Regions from separate parts of the Arthrobacter sp. NPDC090010 genome, predicted to be linked through region 3. Evidence: riboswitches for the same ligand, from Rfam matches in the RefSeq annotation. Region 3 holds a riboswitch; each other region holds the start of a gene.
The links. A riboswitch is a leader RNA that binds a small molecule or an ion and turns the genes downstream of it on or off. The one in region 3 is predicted to bind thiamine pyrophosphate.

Region 1 (7,305 bases), on a different contig from region 3:
CCGTCTCCGCCGCGCCGCGCTCCGCCTCCGGAGGCAGGACGGACTCCAAGGCCTGAGCCCACGGTTCCGGCTTCATGACCATGCCCGCACCGCCGCCGTACGGCGTGTCATCCACGGTCCTGTGCCGGTCGGTGGTGAAGTCCCTCAGATCGTGCACGTCCAGAGACAGAAGTCCGTCCTGGCGGGCCTTGCCGATCAGCGACAGCTTGAGGGGTTCCAGGTACTCCGGGAAGATGCTGACGACGTCGATGCGCATGGTTCAGTCCACGTCCCCGTCGCGAGGCGACTCGCCGCCGTCGTTGTTCAGATCGAGAAGACCCGGTGGAGGCGTGAGCAGCACGTACCCCTCCTCAAGATCGATCTCCGGGACGATCTCCTCGACGAACGGAACCAGGACCTCACGGCCGTCAAGGGTCTCGACCACGAGCAGATCCTGAACCGGCATGGTGGTCAGAGCGGCGACGGTGCCGACCTTCTCATCCCCCACGCGGACCTCGAGCCCCTGCAGTTCGTGCTCGTACCAGCCGTCGTCAGAGCCCTCATCCTCGAGTTCGTCGCTCTCCACGAACAGATAGGTGCCCCGGAGTTCCTCGGCCCGGTTGCGATCCGCCACCGATTCGAAGCCCAGCAGAAGGATGCCCTTGTTCCAGCGGGCACGGGTCACGATCAGCGGCCCGTTCGCCTCGGGTTTGGTGGCGAACTCGGCGCCGGGGACGAAACGGCCTTCCGGATCATCGGTGAAGACCTCCACCGTGACCTCGCCGCGGATGCCGTGCGGCCTGCCCAAACGTGCGACCTGGAGCTCCATGGTCCTCCTGTCAATGTCCTGAATGTCAAAGGAGGCGGTGACATTCACGGTTACGCCGCGGATGTCACCGCACAAAGCAACGGCCCCTCCACCATGAGGGCGGAGGGGCCGTTGAGGTTCTAGCCTGAGTGTCTCAAGCCGCTTCTAGCGGCGACGCTCGCCGTCGACGACATCCACGCGGACCGGGCCGCCCTCGGAGAGGGCTCCCATCACCGTGCGGAGCGCGCGGGCGGTACGACCCTGACGGCCGATGACACGGCCCAGGTCGTCGTCGCTCACACGAACCTCGAGGCTTTCACCGCGACGGCCGTTGCGGGCGGCCACGGTGACGTCCTCAGGGCTGTCCACGATGCCGCGGACCAGATGCTCAAGAACCTCGGGAAGCAATTACTCAGCCTCGGTGGTCTCGGCGGCTTCCTCGGAAGCCTCCTCAGCCTTCTTGGCCTTGGGGGTGATGGCCTCGGGCAGCACGACGGAGTCGGTGGACGGAGCCACGAACGCAGCCTTGTCTTCCTTGGTCTTCAGGGTGCCCTCGGCGCCCGGGAGACCCTTGAACTTCTGCCAGTCACCGGTGATCTTGAGGAGGTTCAGAACCTGCTCGGTCGGCTGAGCGCCGACGGAAAGCCAGTACTGAGCACGCTCGGAGTCGACCTCGATGTACGAGGGCTGCTCGGTGGGGTGGTACTTGCCGATCTCCTCGATGGCACGGCCATCGCGGCGGGTGCGGGAATCCGCAACGACGATACGGTAGTACGGTGCGCGCATCTTGCCGAAGCGCTTGAGGCGAATCTTAACGGCCACTGTTGTGGTCACTCCTGTTTCTGAAACGGGGTTGAACCCCTTGTTCTGCTCCCGTGGGGCGGGCCATACTGAAGGGTTCCGAGAACATGATGCATGCGCGGGAAGAGGGGCCGCGCAGATCAGGTACCCGATCATTATGCCAGATCCCGGCAAACCGTCCTAATGGACCCGCGGACTGCGGAATTCAGGCGGACCAGAGATAAAGCCGCTGACGCGAACCGGAATCGACGGCTCCGGCGAGCGCGGTGAGCGCCAGCAGATGACGCTGCGCCTCAGCGGTGCTGAAAGGCACGTCCTCATCCTCCGCCCAGCGTCCGGCCACAGTGGCCAGAGCCGGGTCCTCACCCTCCTCGTGGTACTTCGGAAGCTCCTCGAGCACCCTCAGGGCCGTCGCAGGGAAGGCATAGAGTTCATCGACCGCGATATCGGCCATCTCGAGCTCCTGCTCCCCCGCGCTGTGCACGGCCTGTGCCGCCAGCGCGCAGAGCTGCTCCACCTCGAAATCACTGACCCCGTCGATGCGCAAGGCCTCGGGAGCGGCTGCAGCCCCGGAGGACAGCTCACCCGCCCGTTTCAGCGCCTGGGGGTGGTTGGCAACGAAAACCTCTACGAAAGCGTTCGACTGGCTCATGTCATCCTCGGAAAGTCGATATGCGGAACAAGGGCAGGCGCAGGGTATTCAGTTCTCCTGGGAACGGCGGTCCGTCCGACTTCAGGCTATCCCACCGCGACCCGGAGGCTGTTGCGCCACGGGTCTTCGAAGCGCAGTTCCGCGCCGGTGTGGTGATGCGTCACCCCGGCGACCCGCAGACGGTCGGCGAGCGCCGCGACGTCGTCCCCTCCGGGGACACGGATCAGTACCTCGCCGAGACCGAGCGTGTCCTTGCGAGGACCGGCGCCACGACTGTTCCAGACGTTCATGGCCATGTGATGGTGATATCCGCCGGCCGAGACGAAGAGCGCCGAGGCGCCGATGGCCGCGGTCCGTTCGAAGCCCAGCGTGCCGACGTAGAAGTCGGAGGCGGTGGCGACGTCGCCCACCTGCAGATGGACATGCCCGACATCGGCGGCGGCCTGCCGCTGTCCGGTCAAGGCCTCCTCCGCGAGGTGCTGCTGCAGGAAACCATTGGGGTCCAAAGGCAAGGAATCCATCACGACGTCACCCGCGTTCCAGGACCACTCGCCGCGGGGACGGTCGAAGTAGAGTTCGATGCCATTGCCTTCCGGATCGCCGAAGTAGAAGGCCTGGCTGACCAGGTGGTCTGCGCTGCCCTGAAAGAGCTTCGGGTCGTAGGAGGCCGCGGTGGCGAGGGTCGCCGCCAGGCCGGCGCGATCCTCGAACAGGAGGGCGGTGTGATACAAACCCGCCTCACCCCGGCCGGGCAGTTGCAGACCGGCCGCCGGAGCAAGATGCACCAAGGTGTTCCCGCCGCGGCCGAGGGCCAGCCCTCCGTCCCGTTCGGCGATGACCTCAAGGCCGAGCGCCCGCTGGTAATAGTCGCTCATGAGTTTCATGTCGGAGACCTTGAGCATGACCGTACCCATGGAAAGATCGGCGGGCAGAAGGTCCTGAGAGTGTGCGGCTGAAGCGTTCATACTCTTCTCAATTACTTGAAGCTTCAATTTATTCCGCACTTCAATTCATTCCGCGAGGGTCCTGTATGGGACACCTTCCCGGAAGACCTGCTGTGGAGTCGCGAGGACCGTCAGATTCTTCCTTGGGTCCTGGGCGTAGACCACCACATCGGCCGGAGCGCCTTCATCCAGGCCGGAGGCCCCCAGCCAGCTCCGTGCGGCCCAGCAGGCGGAATCGACCGCCGATTGCGTGGTCAGGCCCGCCCTGTGCAGCTCGTTCACCTCATCGGCCAGGCGTCCATGAGCGATCACGGTGCCGGCGTCGGTGCCCGCGAAGATCCGGACCCCCGCGGCATGGGCGCGGGCCACATTCTCATAGCGTCGTTCCCACAGTGCCCTCATGTGTGCGGCATACCGTGGGAACTTCGCCTCCCCCCGGGCCGCGATGTCCGGGAAGGTCGCGATGTTGATCAACGTGGGAACGATGGGGATGCCCCGCTCGACCAGCTGCGGCAGATGTTCCTCCTGCAAGCCGGTGGCGTGTTCGATGCAGTCGATTCCGGCCGCGATGACATCGTCCAGGATTTCCTCACCGAAACAGTGCGCGGTCACCCTGGCTCCTTCGTCATGAGCCGCCGCGACAGCCTCGGCGAGGAGTTCCGCGGGGAAGGACGGCTTGAGATCCCCGGCGGAGCGGTCGATCCAGTCCCCCACCAGCTTCACCCAGCCCCGAGGGTCCGCCGCGACCGACAGCCTCGCCTGCTCGCGCACGGCCTCGACGAGCCCGGCGTCGTCCACTTCCAGCGCCAGACCCCGCAGATAACGACGCGACGCCGCCACGTGCCGCGCCGCTCGGATGATCCGGGGCGCATCCGCACGACCATCAAGCCACCGCGTGTCCGCCGGCGATCCTGCGTCACGCACCAAGAGGGTCCCGGCAGCCAGATCCCGGCGCGCTTGTTCCACGGTCAGCACCTCATCCGCGGCTCCGCCCTCGGTCAGCCCGATATGGCAGTGGGCGTCCACCAGCCCCGGGAGAACCCAGCCGTCCACTCGCAGATCCGGCTCGACGGATGGCATCCGGAAGGTCAGGCGGCCTCCGACAGACCAAAGGCCCAAGGCCTCATCGTCCGGTCCAAGCAGCACAGGACCCGTGAATTCGATGACCGGGCGTGGTCGCATTTCAGCCATGGAGCAAGCGTAGCGGCCTCGTGTTACCGTGTTCGAGACCACACGGGTGTCCCGGCAAGGGGCTGAGATCGGACTGATGCTGTCCGGACCGTAGAACCTGACCGGGTAATGCCGGCGAAGGAAGTGAGTATCGATGAAATCACTGCAGCAATCCCCTGCCCACAGTCTGGAATTCCTCGATGGGGAACACGGCATCCGTGTCCCGGTGACGAACATCCACCTGGAGGATTCGCCCGGCGGCCGGGCCAACGCTCCCCTGCGGGTCTACCGGACGGTCGGCCCCGGCAGCGAGCCCGAGCGCGGCCTGCCGCCTCTGCGGGCGGAGTGGATCCGGGACCGCGAGGACGTGGAGACCTATCAGGGCCGCGAACGCAATCTGCTCGACGACGGCCGCTCGGCCGTCCGGCGCGGAGCCTCCTCGCAGGAGTGGCTGGGCGAGCGCAGAGCACCGCTCGTGGCCAAGAACGGACGGCGTGTGACCCAGATGCACTACGCCCGGGCGGGGATCGTGACGCCCGAGATGCGCTTCGTGGCGCTGCGCGAAAACTGCCCCGTGGAGCTCGTGCTCTCCGAGGTCGCTGCGGGCCGCGCGATCATCCCGGCCAATATCAATCACCCCGAGTCCGAGCCGATGATCATCGGCAAAGCCTTCCTGGTGAAGGTCAACGCCAACATCGGCAACTCCGCCGTCACCAGTTCCATCGCGGAAGAAGTGGACAAGCTGCATTGGGCGACCCTGTGGGGCGCGGACACCGTCATGGACCTCTCCACCGGCGACGACATCCACACCACCCGTGAATGGATCCTCCGCAACTCTCCCGTCCCCATCGGCACGGTTCCCATCTATCAGGCCCTGGAGAAGGTCAACGGTGAGGCGGACAAGCTGAGCTGGGAGGTCTTCCGAGACACGGTGATCGAGCAGTGCGAGCAAGGCGTCGACTACATGACCATCCATGCCGGCGTGCTGCTGCGCTATGTTCCGCTCACGGCGGACCGGGTCACCGGCATCGTCTCGCGCGGCGGGTCCATCATGGCCGGCTGGTGCCTGGCTCATCACCGGGAGAACTTCCTGTACACCCACTTCGATGAGCTGTGCGAGATCTTCGCAAGGTACGACGTCGCGTTCTCCCTGGGCGACGGACTGCGGCCCGGTTCCACAGCGGATGCCAACGACGCCGCGCAGTTCGCCGAGTTGGACACGCTGGCGGAGCTGACCAAGAGGGCGTGGGAGTACGACGTGCAGGTCATGGTGGAAGGACCGGGTCACATCCCGTTCCACCTGGTGCGGGAGAACGTGGAACGGCAGCAGGAACTCTGCGACGGCGCCCCCTTCTACACTTTGGGACCGCTGGTCACCGACATCGCCCCGGGTTACGACCACATCACCTCGGCCATCGGTGCCACGGAGATCGCCCGCTACGGCACGGCCATGCTCTGCTACGTCACGCCGAAGGAACACCTGGGCCTGCCGAATCGGGACGATGTGAAGACCGGCGTGATCACCTACAAGATCGCGGCGCACTCTGCGGATCTGGCGAAGGGGCATCCTGGAGCCCACGAACGAGACGATGCTCTCTCGAAGGCCCGCTTCGAGTTCCGCTGGCGAGACCAGTTCTCGCTGTCCCTGGACCCGGAGACCGCAGAAGCATTCCACGATGAGACGTTGCCCGCGGAACCGGCCAAGACGGCGCACTTCTGCTCGATGTGCGGGCCCAAGTTCTGCTCCATGCGCATCTCACAGGACATCCGTGACGCCTATGGATCCCGCGAAGCCCAGCAGGCCGAAGTTCAGGAGGCGCTGGCCGGGATGGCCGCCAAGAGCCAGGAGTTCCTGGATCAGGGCGGCAAGGTGTACATCGAGTCGATCCCGGTCGGGGTGCCGAAGACCTGAGTCCCCGCAACGCGGGGTCACTCAGGGCCCGATCCCAAGGGAAAATCGGGCCCTAAGTGACCCCGCGTTGCGCCTTCAGAGGTGTCTGCGCAGGAATGCCTTGATCGCGTCGGCTCCCTCAGGCGAGTCCTGTGGCCGGTGCCCACCGGGGACCACCACATGCTCCGCACCGGATTCCGCCAGGAGCCGGGCGATCCGTTCATACGCGGGTTCCCAGCCTCCCGAGACCACGAGCATCGGCACACCGGGGATGATCCCGTCGCCTTGCTCCCCGGGATTTCGCGCCGTGAGCTCCGGCAGCCACGGCTCGCAGAGCACGAGGGCGCTCACCAGCAGAGGGCGCTCGACGGCGGCGTTCACGGCCGCCGTCGAACCTTCACCATGAGCGACGACGGCGGCCGGCACGCCACCCAGCGTCTCGATCAGAGTCTCCGCGTCCAGCGGTTTCTCCGGGTCCTGCCTCAGGAACAGGGCGTCGAAGTCCAACGCCAGGCCATGCTGACGCGGCCACGCCGAGGCCCCGGACGCATCACGTCCGGGGACCAGGACCACCCGGGAGCGGGAGGCGGGAGAGTAGGAGGACACGGGCCCTTATTTGCCCAGGAACTTCTCGAAGCCCTTGGGCAGTTCCATGTTCGACGGGTCGAAGTCCTGTGCCTGCTGGCCGAAGGCGGCACCCGAAGGGGTCCGGTTGGCGCGGCGTTCCTCCGCCTCACGCAGCTCCTGAGCCGCCTTGGCAGGGTTGCCGGAACGCACCTTCTTCTTGCCGGCGTTCTTCTTCGCCGCCTTGCGCGCGGTGCCGCCACCGGCGCCCGCGGACATTCCGGGCATCCCCGGCATTCCGCCCTGGGCCATCTTCTTCATCATCTTCTGGGCCTGACCGAAACGCTCCAGCAGACCGTTGACCTCGGAGACGTGAACACCGGAACCCCTGGCGATGCGTGCACGCCGCGAGCCGTTGATGATCTTGGGAGCCACGCGCTCGTGCGGGGTCATGGAGCGGACCATGGCCTCGACCCGGTCGATCTCGCGCTCATCG
Region 2 (7,305 bases), on a different contig from region 3:
CGACAAGGGCGAAAGCAAGTGACATGACCATATTCTGACATGTCTGTTTTGACATGTCGATAGCATCATTGAATGCGCAGCAGAGCCGGAACCTTCAGTAGACCGGCTTCCCGGGCTCGACGTCCCGGACCCAGGCGAGGACACCGCCGTCGAGGTGACTGACCTTCGTATAACCTTCCCGGCGGGCGGCCGCCAGGACGTTGGCCGAGCGCGTCCCGCCTTTGCAGTGGAAGACGATCTCCCGCTCCCGCGGCAGCTCCGACCAGGCCTCCCCTGCCAGAATCCGGCCCTGCGGAATCAGCACGGCCCCCGGGATGGCGACGATGTCGTGTTCGCCCGTCTCACGGACATCGACCAGGAGGAAATCACGGCCTCCCGCGTCCCGGGCCGCAAGCATCGTGGCCAGCTGGGTGGCGGTCACCGCACCCGCGCTCTCCAGATCCTCCGCCGCCTCTTCTTCGGGAGCGACCCCGCAGAAGGCCGCGTAGTCGCTCAGCTCCGTGATCGGCTGAGCGTCCGGGTCCTTGAGCACGTTGATCTGCCGCCACGATCCGCCGAGCGCGTCGAAGAGCGCCACTCGCCCCAGCAAGGAGCGGCCGACGCCGGTCACCAGCTTGATCGCCTCGCTCACCATGAGCGAGCCGACGGCCGCGCAGAGCATGCCGAAGACTCCCCCCTCACCACAGCTCGGAACACTGCCCGCCGGCGGTGCTTCCGGATACAGATCGCGATAAGTGGGCCCGTACTGCTCCCAGAACACGCTGACCTGCCCGTCGAAGCGGAAGATCGAACCCCAGACATAGGGTTTGCCGGCAATCGCCGCCGCGTCGTTGACGAGATAGCGGGTCTCGAAGTTGTCCGCACCGTCGAGGATGAGATCGTACTGGCGGAACAGCTCGACGGCGTTGCTGTTGTCGAGGCGGACACGGTGCTGCACCACTGTCACCAGCGGGTTCAGCTCAGCGATGGCCTGGGCCGCCGATTCCGTCTTCGGAAGTCCGACCCGGTCCACGGTGTGCATGACCTGACGCTGCAGATTGCTCAGCTCCACGACGTCGTCGTCCACCACACCGAGCGTCCCCACTCCGGCTGCCGCCAGATAGAGGAGGGCGGGCGATCCGAGGCCTCCCGCGCCGATCACCAGAATGCGCGCGTTCTTGAGCCGGCGCTGTCCCACGGATCCGATCTCAGGGATGATGACATGCCGGGAGTATCGCTCCAGCTCTTCGCGGCTGAGCGCCTCCGCAGGCTCGACGAGAGGCGGCAGGGTGGTCCGGGAATCGGTCGCAGACATGCCTCCAATCTATGCCGCGTGCCTGGGAGCCGTCATGTTACCTGCGAGTAGACTGTCTTCACGCCGTTCGCCGAGGACGGCCACGAAAGCAAAGGACGGAATGTGACTGTGAGCGATGCACGCCCCGGCGCTCGCACGGCGCGCCTTCCCCGGGATGAGCGCCGGGCTCAGCTTCTGCAGGCTGCGCAGGAAGTGTTCGTCGCCAACGGCTATCACGGTGCCGCCATGGACGAGATCGCCGAGGCCGCCAGGGTCAGCAAGCCCGTGCTCTACCAGCACTTCCCCTCCAAACGCGAGCTCTTTCTCGCGCTCCTGGACAGCCATCTCGCCGTCCTGACGGAGATGCTCCTGACCGCCATCGACTCGACCACGGACAACAAGCTCCGGGTCCAGGCCGTCATGCGCGCCTATTTCGAGTTCATGGCGAGTGACGATCAGGCCCACCGCCTCGTGTTCGAGTCCGGCCTGACCAATGACCAGGATGTGAGCGAGCGGCTCGAGACACTCAACCGCACCTTCGCCGACGCCGTCGCCCGCGTGATCGCGGAGGACACCAAATTGCCGATGATCGAGGCACAGTTGCTCGGCCGTGGCCTCTCCGGGCTCGCGCAGGTCAGCGCCCGCTATTGGCTGGAGACCGACGGGCGGCTCGACCTCGACGTCGCCAGCGACCTCATCTACCGCCTCGCCTGGCGCGGTATCAGCCGCTTCCCCAAGGAAAGCTGAGACCGGCCGCCCAGTCCGGCCGCCGTTCTGTCCGTGCTCCTTCGGCCTGTCCGTACTGCTTCCGCCGAGCTCGCTAGTTCAGTGCGAACTCGCGCATCAATCTCGCGGGCTCGCACCGAACTAGCGAGCTCGGCCGGACAGGACCTCTGGCACCGGACATTTGAGACACGACATTTAGGGCAGAGCATTCAGGGCAGGACGTCTGGCATCAGGACACAGGCACGCGTTCTCCGTGTTCGCTCTCAGCCATGCGGAGGGTCGCGAAGGGGAAAGACCCCTTAGGCTTGGAAAAGCTTGTTGACGCTCCGGTCCGCCGGAGCCAGTGAACCGCCAGGAGGCGAACGTGGAAGTTAAGATCGGCATCCAGAACGTGGCCCGTGAGATCGTCTTCGAGTCCGACGAGGACGCAGAGACCGTGACCAAGGCCGTTTCCGAGGCGCTCGCCTCCGGCGGCGTGCTTTCCCTGAGCGACGTCAAGGGCCGCAGCGTGATCATTCCCGCCGCCGTCCTGGGCTACGTCGAGGTGGGTCCGGAAGAGCAGCGCCGCGTCGGCTTCGGCGCCCTCTAGGCCGCAGGCGACCATGCTGTCCTTGATCATCCCGCTCCTCGGAGTCGTGGCGCTCGGAGCGCTCGCCTGGGCCGTGAACCCCCGGCGCAGCGCCCTGGGCGCAGCCCTTCCCGCGGGCGCCGGGGTATTGATCGCGGCGATCTCCTGGATCGTGTTCATCGCCTTCGGTCTGGGATACCTCCCCGGCTGGACCTGGCTGCCGTGGATCGGCCCGCTCGTGCTCGGCACGGCGACGGCTTTCCTGGTCTCCTTGGTGTTCGGCGCCCGCCGCGCCGCCACGGACACCGCCGCTCTGACGGATATCCTCCGGGCCTGAGCACGGCAAGAAGCTCGGCCCCGCCCAGCATTGCGCTGAAACACAGCACACCGCTGAAACGACGAATTCCCGGTGAAGCCGCGTCTTGAAGACGCGGCTTCACCGGGAATTCGCTGTTTCGGCCCAGTTGACCGTTTCGGTCTAGAGGAACTCCGCCCGGCCGGCCATGCTCGACGAAGCCAGGGCATGCTCACGCTTGGGGATCCGCCCTGCTGTTGCCGCAAGACGGCCCGCGACGACGGCGTGCCGGAACGCCGTCGCCATCCGCACCGGGTCCTGGGCCCGGGTCACAGCAGTCGCCAGCAGGACGGCGTCGCACCCCAGCTCCATGGCCAGCGCAGCATCGGACGCCGTCCCGATCCCTGCATCCAGCACCACCGGCACGGACGCCCGAGAGACGATCACCTCGATGTTGTGCGGGTTCAGAATGCCGAGCCCGGTCCCGATGGGTGCACCGAGCGGCATGACCGCCACGGCGCCCAGCTGTTCCAGGCGCAGTGCGAGCACGGGATCGTCGTTGGTGTAGGCGAAGACCTTGAAGCCCTTGGCCACCAGCTGTTCGGTGGCTTCCACCAGTTCGACGGCGTCGGGCAGCAGGGTGTGCTCGTCGGCGATCACCTCCAGCTTGACCCAATCGGTCTCCAGGGCCTCACGCGCCAGTTCCGCGGTCAGCACCGCGTCACGCGCCGTGAAACAGCCTGCCGTATTGGGCAGCACCCTGATCCCCTGGTCGAGGAGGATTTGGAAGAGCGAACCGTTCTCTGCCGGACTGTACCGTCGCATGGCCACCGTGGTGAGCTCGGTGCCGGAGGCGAGCAGTGCCGCGCCCAGGCCGTCCAGACTCGGCGCCCCACCGGTGCCCATGATGAGGCGGGAGCCGAGCTCCACGCCGTCGATCAGCAGAGGATCGTCGTCATGCATTGTCCGGGTCATCTCAGCCTCCCTGCACCGCGGTCACGAGTTCGAGTTCATCCCCATCGGCCAGGGCGGTCCCCGACCAGAGGCTCCTCGGGATCACGGTGGCGTTGCGGGCCACCGCCATTCCCACCCGGCGGCCATCCGCGGCCTGGCCGTCCGGCAGGATCTCCCGCCCTGTCACCCGGGCCACCAGGGCAGCGACGGTGGCGTCGTCCCCCAGCGTGTGCCGTTCACCATTGACGGTGATGTTCATGCGCGTGCCTCCACTGTCTGTTGCGAAAGAGTTCCTGGGCTGAACCGGTCCGGCCGGAATGCCGCCCACCGGTCACCACCCGTACCGTCGAGAAGCTCAAGCACCGCACGGGCTGCCACCGGTGTCAGGAGCACCCCGTGGCGGAAGAAGCCCGTGGCGATCACCAGGCCGGGCAGGTCCTGCCCGTCGGGGCCCCGCACCCGCCCGAGCAACGGGGCGTTGTCCGGCGTGCCCGGTCTGGCCCGGGCCGTCACTTCCTCCAGTTCCAGTTCGGCCACCGCGGGAACCAGAAGCTGGGCATCCCGGAGCAACTGATGGACGCCGCCCGCGGATGCACCGCTTTGTCCGTCCTCCCTCTGGGTGGCCCCGATCACCACCGTCCCATCCTCGCGCGGCACCAGATAGACAGGCAGGCCCCGCACCGACCCCCGCACCGTTGACGTCAGGAAAGGCTTGAGCCGTTCGGGGACTCTGAGCCTGAGGATGTCGCCGTGCACGGGCCGTAAGGGAAGACGCACATCGGCCGGGAGCCCCCCGAGGTCCGCTGCGGCAAGCCCGTTCGCCACTACGACCTCACGGGCCCACACCGTACGCCCGGAGGAAAGTCTCACGCCCGAAGCCCGGCCGGCCGAGGCCTCCGCCCAGAGGACCTCCTCCGCGCGCTCGGTCATGAGCGTCCCGCCGTCGTCCGTGAAGCGCTCCAGCATGGCCGCATGCAAACGCCGCGGATCGACCTGGTGGTCGCCCGGGGTGAGGAAGGCGCACGAGAGCTGAGGCGCGAGCAGCGGTTCCAGGCGCCGAGCCTCGCGCACGGTGACGGGCTCGACGTCGAGCCCGTGGCCTCGCTGCACGGAGCACAGATCTGCGAGCGCCGTCCGGTCGGCGGCATCGAAACCGAGCACCAGGGTGGGCGTCTCGCGGTAACCGCCCAGGGCCCCGAAAGACCCGGCGAACTCAGGCCACAGACGGGAGGACTCCACCATCAGGCCGAGAAGGGCTTCCTCCTGGTAGTGGTATTCGCTCACGGGGGCGAGCATGCCCGCTGCGGCGAAGGTGGCCCCCTGGGCAGGCTCGGGGTCGATGAGCGCGACGGTGCGGCCGGAGGAAAGCGCCGTCCAGGCGATGCCGAGCCCCACGATCCCCGCACCGATCACGGCGACATCGACGACTGGCTCCTGCATGCTTCCGTGTCCTTCCCTACGCCGGTACGAACCGGATCAGGTGTGGCGGTCGGCGCTGAAGCCCTCTCAGCCGTGCGAATGTGACCATCCGGAACCGGCTCCCGCAGTACGGCATCAGTCTAGCCGCTAGCCTTGAACGCATGAGTTCCGCAGCAATTGCTACACCGTCCCTCGCCTCGGCCCGTCTCTACGTCTGCACCGATGGACGCCGGGAGCGCGGCGACTTCGCCGGGTTCGTGGATGCGGCGTACGCCGGAGGCGTGGACATCATCCAACTGCGGGACAAGAACATCGAAGCGGCCGAGGAACTGGACCTTCTCGCCGCCCTCCGCGAGGCCGCCCAGCGGCACGGGAAACTCTGGGCCGTCAACGACCGCGCGGACATCGCGTCGATTTCCGGTGCACCGGTGCTCCACGTCGGGCAGAAAGACCTCCCGCTTCCCGCCGCGCGTTCCTTGATGGGCGACGACGCCGTGCTGGGCCTCTCGACCCACTCCCCCGTGCAGGTCGATGATGCGCTCGCTGCCGCGGCACGTGCCGAGACGGACTACTTCTGCGTGGGTCCGCTCTGGGCCACCCCGACGAAGCCCGGCCGGGCCGGCGTCGGCCTCGAACTGGTCAGCCATGCCGCTCGGACCCAGACCACCGTGCCGTGGTTCGCGATCGGCGGCATCGACCACGGCAACGTGGCTCAGGTCGTCGAGGCGGGGGCCCGCCGCGTGGTCGTCGTCCGTGCGGTGACGGAAGCACAGGATCCTGCTGACGCTGCACAGCGTCTCCTGGCCGCCCTGCCCGAACTCTGAGCAAAACACTGCCCTGGCTGGGAACAACTGCCTGAAAAGCCGAAGACCCCCGCGATGAGGCGGGGGTCTTCGGCGTTCCAGAGGAGTTGAGGGTCACTGAACCTCGTACTTCATGCCTTCCGGTTTGCTCGGCATCGCACAGAGCACGATCAGGATGATCCCGCCGACGTAGGGAATCAACGCCAGGAAGAACATCGGGCCGGGGAAGCCCGCGTCGTGCAGACGGCGCCAGGCGATGGCGAGGTCCGGGACCAGGAGGGCCAGACCGATGATGGCACCGATGATGATCAGGATGAGTCCGAACACCATGCCGCCGGTGAAGACGACGTCCGAGCTGGAGCTCGAGGTGTAGCCGTAGCTGTCGGTGCGGCTCACTGCGGCCTGGCTGATGATGCCGCCGAACAGCAGGGCGTAGCCGATGCCGATCGGAATTCCGGCCACCACCGCGCGGAAGAGGAACCACCACCAGTACTCACTGCGCCCTGCGCGGCCCTTGAAGTTGGCGTAGTTACTGAAGGCCAGCTTGATCGCATCGACGAATCCGACGCTGGGGCGGGGCACGAACGGTGCGTAAAGACCGCCATAGGCCGGCTGACCGTAGGGGCTCTGCGGCTGCTGCTGATACCCGCCGGGCTGTTGGCCGTACCCGGGCTGCTGCGGGGCACCGAATTGCGGCGGCTGCGGCTGACCCTGCGGCGTGCCGTACTGCGGCGCCTGCGGCTGCTGTCCATAGGGAGGCTGCTGCGGAGGTTGCGGCTGCTGCCCGTAAGGTGGTTGTTGGGGCGGCTGCTGCCCCCCGTTGTTGTTCTGCCAATCAGGTTGTTGCGTCATGGTCGCTTTCTCCCGTCACCTGCGCATCTGTGTCCTGCTCTAAATCTAGACCTTCAGGCGGCTCCCCGCTATGGGGACAAGTCCCCATTGAGCTGGGTCAATAGCCGTATTTCATGCCTTCCGGACTGCTTTCCATGGCCAGCAGTGCGAGGAGGACGACTGAGCCGAACGGGGCCAGCGTCAGCAGTACGAACCAACCGCTGTAGCCGGCGTCGTGGAGTCTCCGCACTCTGACGGCCAGTCCGGGGAGTAAAAGGGCGAGCCCGGCCAGAAGCAGGACGATCACGAGGATCACGGCCACCACCAGCAACGGGTTCCAGGTGAAGTCGGCGGTCGGGAGGCGGGAACCGGAGCGGGAACCAACCCGCGCGCCTTCGACAACGGAGCTCAGAATTCCCACCAGGAACACCACATA
Region 3 (7,305 bases):
TTGTAGCTCGCCTCCTCCCAGGCCATGAGCTGCCAGCGTTGCACCTGAGGTTGATTCTCCGTCAGAAGGCAGACCCGCGCCATCCGGGACAGGGCTCCCGGCTCCACCAGTGAGGTGACGGCGGCGATGGCGGAGTCCAGTAGCGGTTCCTCCAGGGGCCGCTTGCGGAACTCCTCGATGGCGCCGTCCAGGAAGTTCTGGACTGTTGCGGCGAGGGCGGCTTCCGGGCTGGGGAAGTAGTTGAAGAAGGTGCGGCGGGAGATCCCGACGGCGTCGGCCAGGTCCTCGGCCGTGAAGTTGCCCATGCCGTTCTCGGAGAGCAGCCGGACGGACGCCTCGATGATCGCGGCCCGGGTGGCCTGCTTGTTGAGCTCACGGCGGGAAGTCTTCTCGTCCTTCCCGCCCGCGGGTGCTCCCGTGCCGCGGGGTGTCGCGTCGAGAGCCGTGCTGGAGTCCATGGAAAAAATGCTACGGCAGCCAGTGCACGCAGTGCAATCTTGCATTGAGTGAAGTGAACGAAGTCACAGTGTGGCTCGGCGTGAGCACGCCCGTCCCAACGGCCGAGTTCGTGGCGGGCCGGGACGGGAGCTGGGTTTCGGCCGAGCTCGTGGGTTTCGGCTGAGTTCGTGGGTCTTTCCCACGAACTCAGCCGAAACCCACGAACTCACCTGGCAGGGGAGGCGGGGTCGCAGAGGGTGGGCGCCTGGCTCCGGGTGCTGGTGGGTGCGTGCAGATGGCCCGTTGATACGATCCGGGCATGGAATTCGTGGTGTTGTACTCCCTGCGTGACGGCGTCGACCGGGCCCGGCTCATGGAGGTGTTTCCGCGGCATCAGTCCTATTACCGGGAATTCCGTGCGGCCGGCGGCGGACTGATCGCCCTGGGCCCGTTCCTGACGCCTGATCCGGCGGCCGGGTCGATGGGAGTTTTCTCCACGCGGGACGACGCCGAGAGATTCATCGCTGACGACCCCTTCGTCACTGAGGGGTTCGCGGAGCCGCGCATCCTCGAATGGAACGTGGTCCGCTTCGAGCCGTGAATCCCTGGCCTTGCCCATGCGGCCTCGGGCATGAGTATGGCCCCGGCACGGTATGGCAACGCCGGGGCCATGATTCACTCACTCGCACATCTCTCTCTGGAGACGATGTCCACGCTACGACCGGAGTCTGAACGCTGGCTCAAAATACCGTGGACGTTCACCGCTCATGTGCCATGCATCGGCTCGCCGCCCCGGAGGGGTTCGGCTCGCCAGGTCCAGTCGTTTCCCCACGGACCTTGCTGAAAAGACCGCTTCCGGACGGTCTCGGGCTTCCTCGGCTAGCGCCCATTGAGCTTCAACAATGAGGCCGTACGTATCGTGAGGTAGCCACGCCATTCCATGGCCGCAGCGTCGGAGTAGCTCGGGAAGTCGGCAGACCAGCCGCCGTCGGCGTCCTGTGCCGACTGGGCGCGATCGAGGTCCGCCTCCACCGCATCGGGTCCGAGCAGCGCACGGATCGGGCGGCCCGGTTCCGGAGCATAGTCCAGGAGATGGAGACTTTCGCCGTCAGCACCGCCGAGCACGGGAAGGGCACCCGTGTGAGGTACGAAGCGGAACAGCTCGGTCAGCAGGGCTTGCGCTTGTGGATGGGTGTCGGAGGCGGCGTCCAGGAATTGGAGGGCCGCAGACAGAACGTACGCGAACGGTGCCTCGGTGATGGCGGCGATCGCGTTGAAGCAGTATGCCACCGAGCCCTTCAACCACGGATGCGACAGGATCGATTCATCGACCCGGGCCGAGCGGAGAGCGTGGGTGGTGATGCCTGCGGTGATCTGCAGCGACGACTTGCCCGAATCGGCCTGGACCCAGAAAGGTGCGCATGCGGTCGGATCTTCAATCGGCAGGGCGAAAGGGAGACCGCCGTCCGGGAGCGCGACCTTCTCAAGCCATTCCAACAAGGGGCCGGACGTCTCGGGTGCGGCGATGCCGGTATCAGCGATGGCCTCCCAAGCATGCTGTGCTCCGCCTGGCTGGCTTTCCGGCGCCCGGAGGTCGGGCTCCAGTCCCCAGCCGAAGCCGCCGTCGCTGTTTCGATACGCTTCGAGGCTGTTGATGATGCCGTTCCTCGACCGCTCCGCCTCTCCGATGTTCAGGGCGAGGTCAAAACGGTGGCGATCCAGCAGTCGTGCGTGGGATGTCATGAAAGCGTGGGCGCGGTCAATATCAATGCTCATGCTTCGAGCATGGTTCGTCCGGAGGACTCATGATTGGACGAATCGGCCAGAACGCGTCTGCGGTGCAGCCACGGACTGCGTGGTCAAAGACCGGCTGCGAGCCGCGCAGGCGTTCGTCCGGACAGTTTCTTCGCGTCTCGCGTGAAGTGAGCCTGGTCGAAATACCCGGCGGAAGCAGCCGCGTCTCCCAGTGCCAAGCCATCCTGGACGAGTTGGAGGGCCTTCTGAAAGCGGTGGATCTGCAGAAGACTATTCGGGCCGTAGCCGAAAAGGCGGTCATGGATCCGGCGCAATGACCGTTCGGACATGTTGTGGGCGCAGGCTATCTCTGCCAAACGCTTCCCCTGGTGTGCTGAATGATCGAGCGAAGCTGCAAGCGAGAGGAGCCCGTGGTCAGGTTCCGCCCGTCGCCATAACTCTGCCAGGACTTGCTCCAATAGCTTGCCGGGATCGCCGTCGAATCGGCGTTCCAGAGCCGCCGCGTGCGGGGTCACGGCCTGAAGATCGACGTTCAGGTCAACCAGTTCTTGCGCGGACACCTGGAGCAGGGTGTGGGCCACGCCCGGAGGAAGCCGGAGCCCGACGGTAACCTCACCGGGTGATGTGGAGACGGTCATGGCACGCGTGCCAGGTCCGGCGAACACCAGGCGGTTCTGGAACCACATGATGTCCATGACGCCATCTGGAAGGACGCTCTGCTGAGTGGCGGATGCTTGCACCCGCCACATCAGCGTCCCGGTTCGCTCGCTGTGCCAACTCGTGTATTCCGTCACGTCTGCGGCCCGTCCCTTCTGAGTAACAGACTAGTGCCACAGAGCACGATCGAGGCAGGTGCAGGCCCTTGCTGGGGGACTGATCGGGCGACCCTGAAGCCGCGGTCGTCAGCTTTTGAGGACGGAATCCAGGGGGAGCTTCAACGTGTCGTAGCTGCTGGAGTCGACTTCGAGGAGCCTCCCGTCGAGCACCAGGGTCGGCGTTCCGCGGAGGCCGAGCTCCGTGGCGTCGTCGAGATCCCGCTGGACCCGCTGCGCGACCGCGGCCGAGGTGAAGTCCTTGGTGAAACGTTCCATGTCGAGGCCCAGAGTGCGAGCGTAGGAGGTGAAGGCCTCCGCCTGGCCCGAAGCCGACTTCGCCCACTCCGACTGGTGCGTGAACAGGGCGTCCGCCATCCGGGCCTGGGCGCCCTGTTCCGCGGCGGCTTCCACGGCTTTGGCGGCGAGCGGCGCGTTCTGGTGCATGGGCAGGGGGAAGTTGCGCACCACGATCTTGACCTGCGAGCCGTACTCCTTCACGGCGCGGGTCATGAGCGCATCCATCTTGGCGCAGTAGGGGCACTGGTAGTCGGTGAAGAGGACCAGTGTCGCTTTGGGACTGGCAGGGTTGCTCAGCGTTCGTGCATTCTGCGGGGCGAGTTTGGCCAGCAGGGCTGCGGACGGGGCCTCGGGAGTGCTCGCCGGGGCGCTGGGGCTCGGCGTCGAGGTCGCGGACGACGGCGCGCCGCAGGCTCCCAGCAATGTCGCCGAGGCGCTCAGGGCCAGGACCCCCGCCAGGCTTTTCATGGTCAATCCTGCTCGCGATCGGCGCGCCATCGTACTCCCCGTGCTCGTTCTGAACTTGGCTGCGAGCCTAACCAGCGGTCCGGAAGGAGGCCAAGTTTCGTGAGGAGGGCAACAGAGGCCTGGGCGCGGGCGGTGGACCGGGCCCACGTCAACCACGCACCGTGTTCGGCCGACCTCGCGAGTTCGGTGCGAGATCGCGTATCTTGTGAGCGGTTTGACCCATAACTAGCGAGTTCGTGAGGTGAGGTGTTCTGTCTAGCGGGCTCAGCCAGGGGCAGTCCCCGACTAGCGGGCTCGGTCTAATGCAGCGCTGTGTTCCGCCGATCTCGCTAGTTCGGCGCGAGATCGCGTGTTGTGTGAGCGATTTGACCCTTAACTAGCGGGCTCGGCAGGGGCGTGGTCCGGAATCAGCGAGCTCGGCAGGGGGAGCAACAGCGTCGGTCGGCCGTCACCTAGGGGCAACGCTCCCAATGTGACAGCGGGACCGCAACACCGTCGTCGGGCGGGTATAAACTGTGGTCCACCAGAAACGACAGGGGAGCGCCGCCACCGAGAGGTGCGTGGGCGCTGAGAGTGCGGATCAACCGCAGACCCTCGAACCTGATCCGGTTAGTACCGGCGATAGGGAGTCGAGCATCTCAGAACGTGCCATCCGGCACCTCCCCTCCTGCAATCCCAGGAGGATGACATGACCACACAGACAATCGCGACGCGCCGCAGCTGGCGCGTGGTGGACATCGTGGTGGCGGCACTGATCGCCGTCGCCGGCGGTGTGATCTTCTGGGCCTGGGATCAGGGTGCCAATCTGATCAGCCCGCTGACCACCGCGTTCCCGCCCCTCTCCGGGCTCTACGTCGGAGGCTGGCTGCTGCCGGGCGTCCTCGCCGGCCTCATCATCCGCAAGCCGGGCGCCGCTCTGCTGGTGGAGGTCATCGCGGCCTGCTCGGAACTCGTGATGGGTTCACAGTACGGCCTGACGGTAGTGGCCTCCGGAGCCATCCAGGGCCTGGGCGCGGAGATCGTCCTGGCGATCTTCCTGTACCGGAAGTTCAACCTCCCGGTGGCCCTGTTCTCGGGCGCGGTGGCGGGTCTCGGATGCGCCATCAATGACAACTTCCTTCCCTGGGGCTGGAACATCACCTGGGACGGCGGATCCCAGGCCGTGTACCTCCTGTTCTGTGTGATTTCCGGCGCCGTGATCGGTGGGCTGCTCGGGTGGCTGGCCACCCGAGGCCTGGCGAAGACCGGTGCACTGTCGGCTTTCGCGTCCCGCCGGGCCGGGTCCGAACCGGTCTTCGGCTGAGCCATGGCCTCCACCTCGGTCCATCCGGCCCGGGTCACCGCCCGGGGCTGGGGCTGGCGGCACGGCGGGCGTGACCGCGCCGCCGTCGCCGGCCTCGACCTCGACCTCGAACCGGGCGAAAAGGTCCTGTTGCTCGGTCCGTCCGGGGCCGGCAAGTCGACGCTGCTGCATGCCCTGGCGGGTGTGCTCGGCTCCACCGAGGATGACGGAGCCGACGAGAGCGGCACTCTGCTGATCGACGGCGCGTCCCCTCGCGCGGCACGCGGCCGGGCCGGGCTGGTGCAGCAGGACCCCGAGACTCAGGTGGTGCTCGGCCGGGTGGGCGACGATGTCGCCTTCGGCGCCGAGAATCTGGCCGTGCCGCCCTCCGAGATCTGGGGCCGGGTCCGCAGAGCGCTCGACGACGTCGGGCTGGGGCACTTGCCGCTGGATCACCCGACGCATGCGCTGTCGGGTGGTCAGAAGCAGCGTCTGGCTCTGGCCGGGGTGCTGGCCATGCGGCCGGGCCTGGTACTGCTGGACGAGCCCACCGCGAATCTGGACCCGGACGGCGTGCTGGAGGTCCGTGATGCCGTGATCCGTGCTGTCGCCGGCTCGGGGGCGACGCTGGTGGTGGTGGAGCACCGGGTGGACGTCTGGAAGGACGCCGTGGACCGCGTGGTGGTGCTGGGGGCCGACGGTTCCGGGCCGTCCGGCGTGCTTGCGTCCGGTGCGCCCGGGGCGGTGCTGGACGCGCAGGGCGAGGCCCTGGCCGCGCAGGGCGTCTGGATTCCGGGTCGGGTGCCCGTGCTGAGCGGTCCGACCCGGGAAACGGGTTCCCGCGGATCCGGCGGCGCAGTGCTCCTCCGGGCGCGCGAACTCGCCGTGAGCCGTGCCGTCCGCGCTCGCCGGGGACTCGGCGCGAAGGCCACGGAACCTGTCCTGAGCGACGTCGGCCTGAAGCTGAAAGCCGGACACGCACTCTCGGTCACCGGCCCCAACGGCGCCGGGAAGTCGACCCTGGCCCTCACCCTGGCGGGCCTGCTGCCGCCGGTGCGGGGCGCCGTCGTCGCCTCTGAACTCTTGATGACCGCGGGAGGATCCGAACCCCGGCACCCCGAGCCGCACCGCTGGAAGGCGAAGGAACTGATCACGAGGATCGGCACCGTCTTCCAGGAACCGGAACATCAATTCGTGACCGGAACCGTCCTGGACGAACTGCGCTTCGGACCGCGTCAGCTGGGCCGAGGTGAGGATCGAGTGGACGAGCTGCTGCAGCGTCTGCGGCTGGAATCCCTGGTGGAGGCCAATCCTTATACGCTCTCCGGCGGAGAGAAGCGACGGCTGTCGGTCGCGACCGTGCTGGCCGCTCATCCGAGGCTGTTGGTGCTGGACGAACCGACGTTCGGTCAGGACGCCAACACCTGGGCGGAACTCGGCTCTTTGCTGCTGGAGTTGCTCGCCGACGGCGTCGGGTTGCTTTCCGTCACGCACGACGCCGACTTCACCCGGGCACTCGGGGCCACGGAGCTGGTGCTCGGTGGTGCCGGCCACGCGACGGAGGGCCCTGCGGCCGCGGTTCCGGCCAGTGGCCGGATGTCGGGAGGGGACGCATGAGCGCTCTTCCGGTCCTTCCCGTGGCCGATGTCGACCCTTACGCCGCCGCGCGGAGGGCTCAGCCGTTCCTCGGACGAGTCAATCCGCTGTCCAAACTCGGTGCGCTGGTGATCATCACCCTTGCCCTGATCTGGTCCATCGACTGGCTCTCGGCGGGGATCGCCGTCGTGTGTGAAGTGCTGGTGCTGCCTTTGGCGGGGCTTTCGCTGCGACGGTTGTGGTTGCGGGCGTGGCCTCTGATCGGTGCGGCGCTGCTGGGCGGCTGGAGCACCGCCCTGCTTGCGCCGGACAAGGGTCCGCTCCTGTTCCAGTTCGCGATCTGGAGCGTGGGGGAGCACTCGCTGCTTCTGGGCGTCGGTTTCGCTTTGCGCGGGCTGGCGATCGCCTTGCCCGCGGTGATCATGATGGCGTGCACCGAGCCGACCGAGCTGGCCGATTCCCTGGCTCAGCTGGCTCGATTGCCGCATCGCTTCGTGCTCGGCACGCTCGCGGCCCTGCGTCTGGTGGGACTCATGGTGGAGGAATGGCAGACCCTCGGCATGGCCCGGCGCGCTCGCGGCGTGGGTTCGGGAGGAAACGTCTTCTCCGCGGCGGGGGCGAAGCTGGGACAGAGTTTCGGTCTGCTGGTGCAGT

Region 1: it holds a riboswitch for thiamine pyrophosphate, as region 3 does, so the genes downstream of both, thiC (phosphomethylpyrimidine synthase ThiC) here and ACIPXZ_RS06020 (ECF transporter S component) in region 3, are expected to answer to the same signal.
Region 2: it holds a riboswitch for thiamine pyrophosphate, as region 3 does, so the genes downstream of both, thiO (glycine oxidase ThiO) here and ACIPXZ_RS06020 (ECF transporter S component) in region 3, are expected to answer to the same signal.

The regions. Positions count from the first base shown of each region.
Region 1 is NZ_JBIVFT010000002.1:398,203-405,507, forward strand. It holds gene trmD (tRNA (guanosine(37)-N1)-methyltransferase TrmD) at 1-256, opposite strand, end outside; gene rimM (ribosome maturation factor RimM) at 260-808, opposite strand; gene ACIPXZ_RS04700 (RNA-binding protein) at 953-1,195, opposite strand; gene rpsP (30S ribosomal protein S16) at 1,196-1,609, opposite strand; gene ACIPXZ_RS04710 (hypothetical protein) at 1,794-2,240, opposite strand; gene ACIPXZ_RS04715 (VOC family protein) at 2,327-3,205, opposite strand; gene ACIPXZ_RS04720 (amidohydrolase family protein) at 3,251-4,375, opposite strand; TPP riboswitch at 4,408-4,515, shown strand; gene thiC (phosphomethylpyrimidine synthase ThiC) at 4,509-6,266, shown strand; gene ACIPXZ_RS04730 (alpha/beta fold hydrolase) at 6,342-6,851, opposite strand; gene ffh (signal recognition particle protein) at 6,858-7,305, opposite strand, start outside.
Region 2 is NZ_JBIVFT010000001.1:380,787-388,091, reverse strand. It holds gene ACIPXZ_RS01865 (PadR family transcriptional regulator) at 1-55, opposite strand, end outside; gene moeB (molybdopterin-synthase adenylyltransferase MoeB) at 95-1,294, opposite strand; gene ACIPXZ_RS01855 (TetR/AcrR family transcriptional regulator) at 1,397-2,020, shown strand; gene ACIPXZ_RS01850 (DUF3107 domain-containing protein) at 2,364-2,588, shown strand; gene ACIPXZ_RS01845 (hypothetical protein) at 2,602-2,904, shown strand; gene ACIPXZ_RS01840 (thiazole synthase) at 3,046-3,837, opposite strand; gene thiS (sulfur carrier protein ThiS) at 3,839-4,075, opposite strand; gene thiO (glycine oxidase ThiO) at 4,072-5,256, opposite strand; TPP riboswitch at 5,253-5,371, opposite strand; gene thiE (thiamine phosphate synthase) at 5,397-6,059, shown strand; gene ACIPXZ_RS01820 (DUF805 domain-containing protein) at 6,153-6,890, opposite strand; gene ACIPXZ_RS01815 (DUF805 domain-containing protein) at 6,988-7,305, opposite strand, start outside.
Region 3 is NZ_JBIVFT010000003.1:132,387-139,691, reverse strand. It holds gene ACIPXZ_RS06045 (TetR family transcriptional regulator) at 1-458, opposite strand, end outside; gene ACIPXZ_RS06040 (YciI family protein) at 758-1,039, shown strand; gene ACIPXZ_RS06035 (hypothetical protein) at 1,318-2,214, opposite strand; gene ACIPXZ_RS06030 (helix-turn-helix domain-containing protein) at 2,298-2,942, opposite strand; gene ACIPXZ_RS06025 (DsbA family protein) at 3,096-3,773, opposite strand; TPP riboswitch at 4,298-4,418, shown strand; gene ACIPXZ_RS06020 (ECF transporter S component) at 4,462-5,076, shown strand; gene ACIPXZ_RS06015 (ABC transporter ATP-binding protein) at 5,080-6,672, shown strand; gene ACIPXZ_RS06010 (energy-coupling factor transporter transmembrane component T family protein) at 6,669-7,305, shown strand, end outside.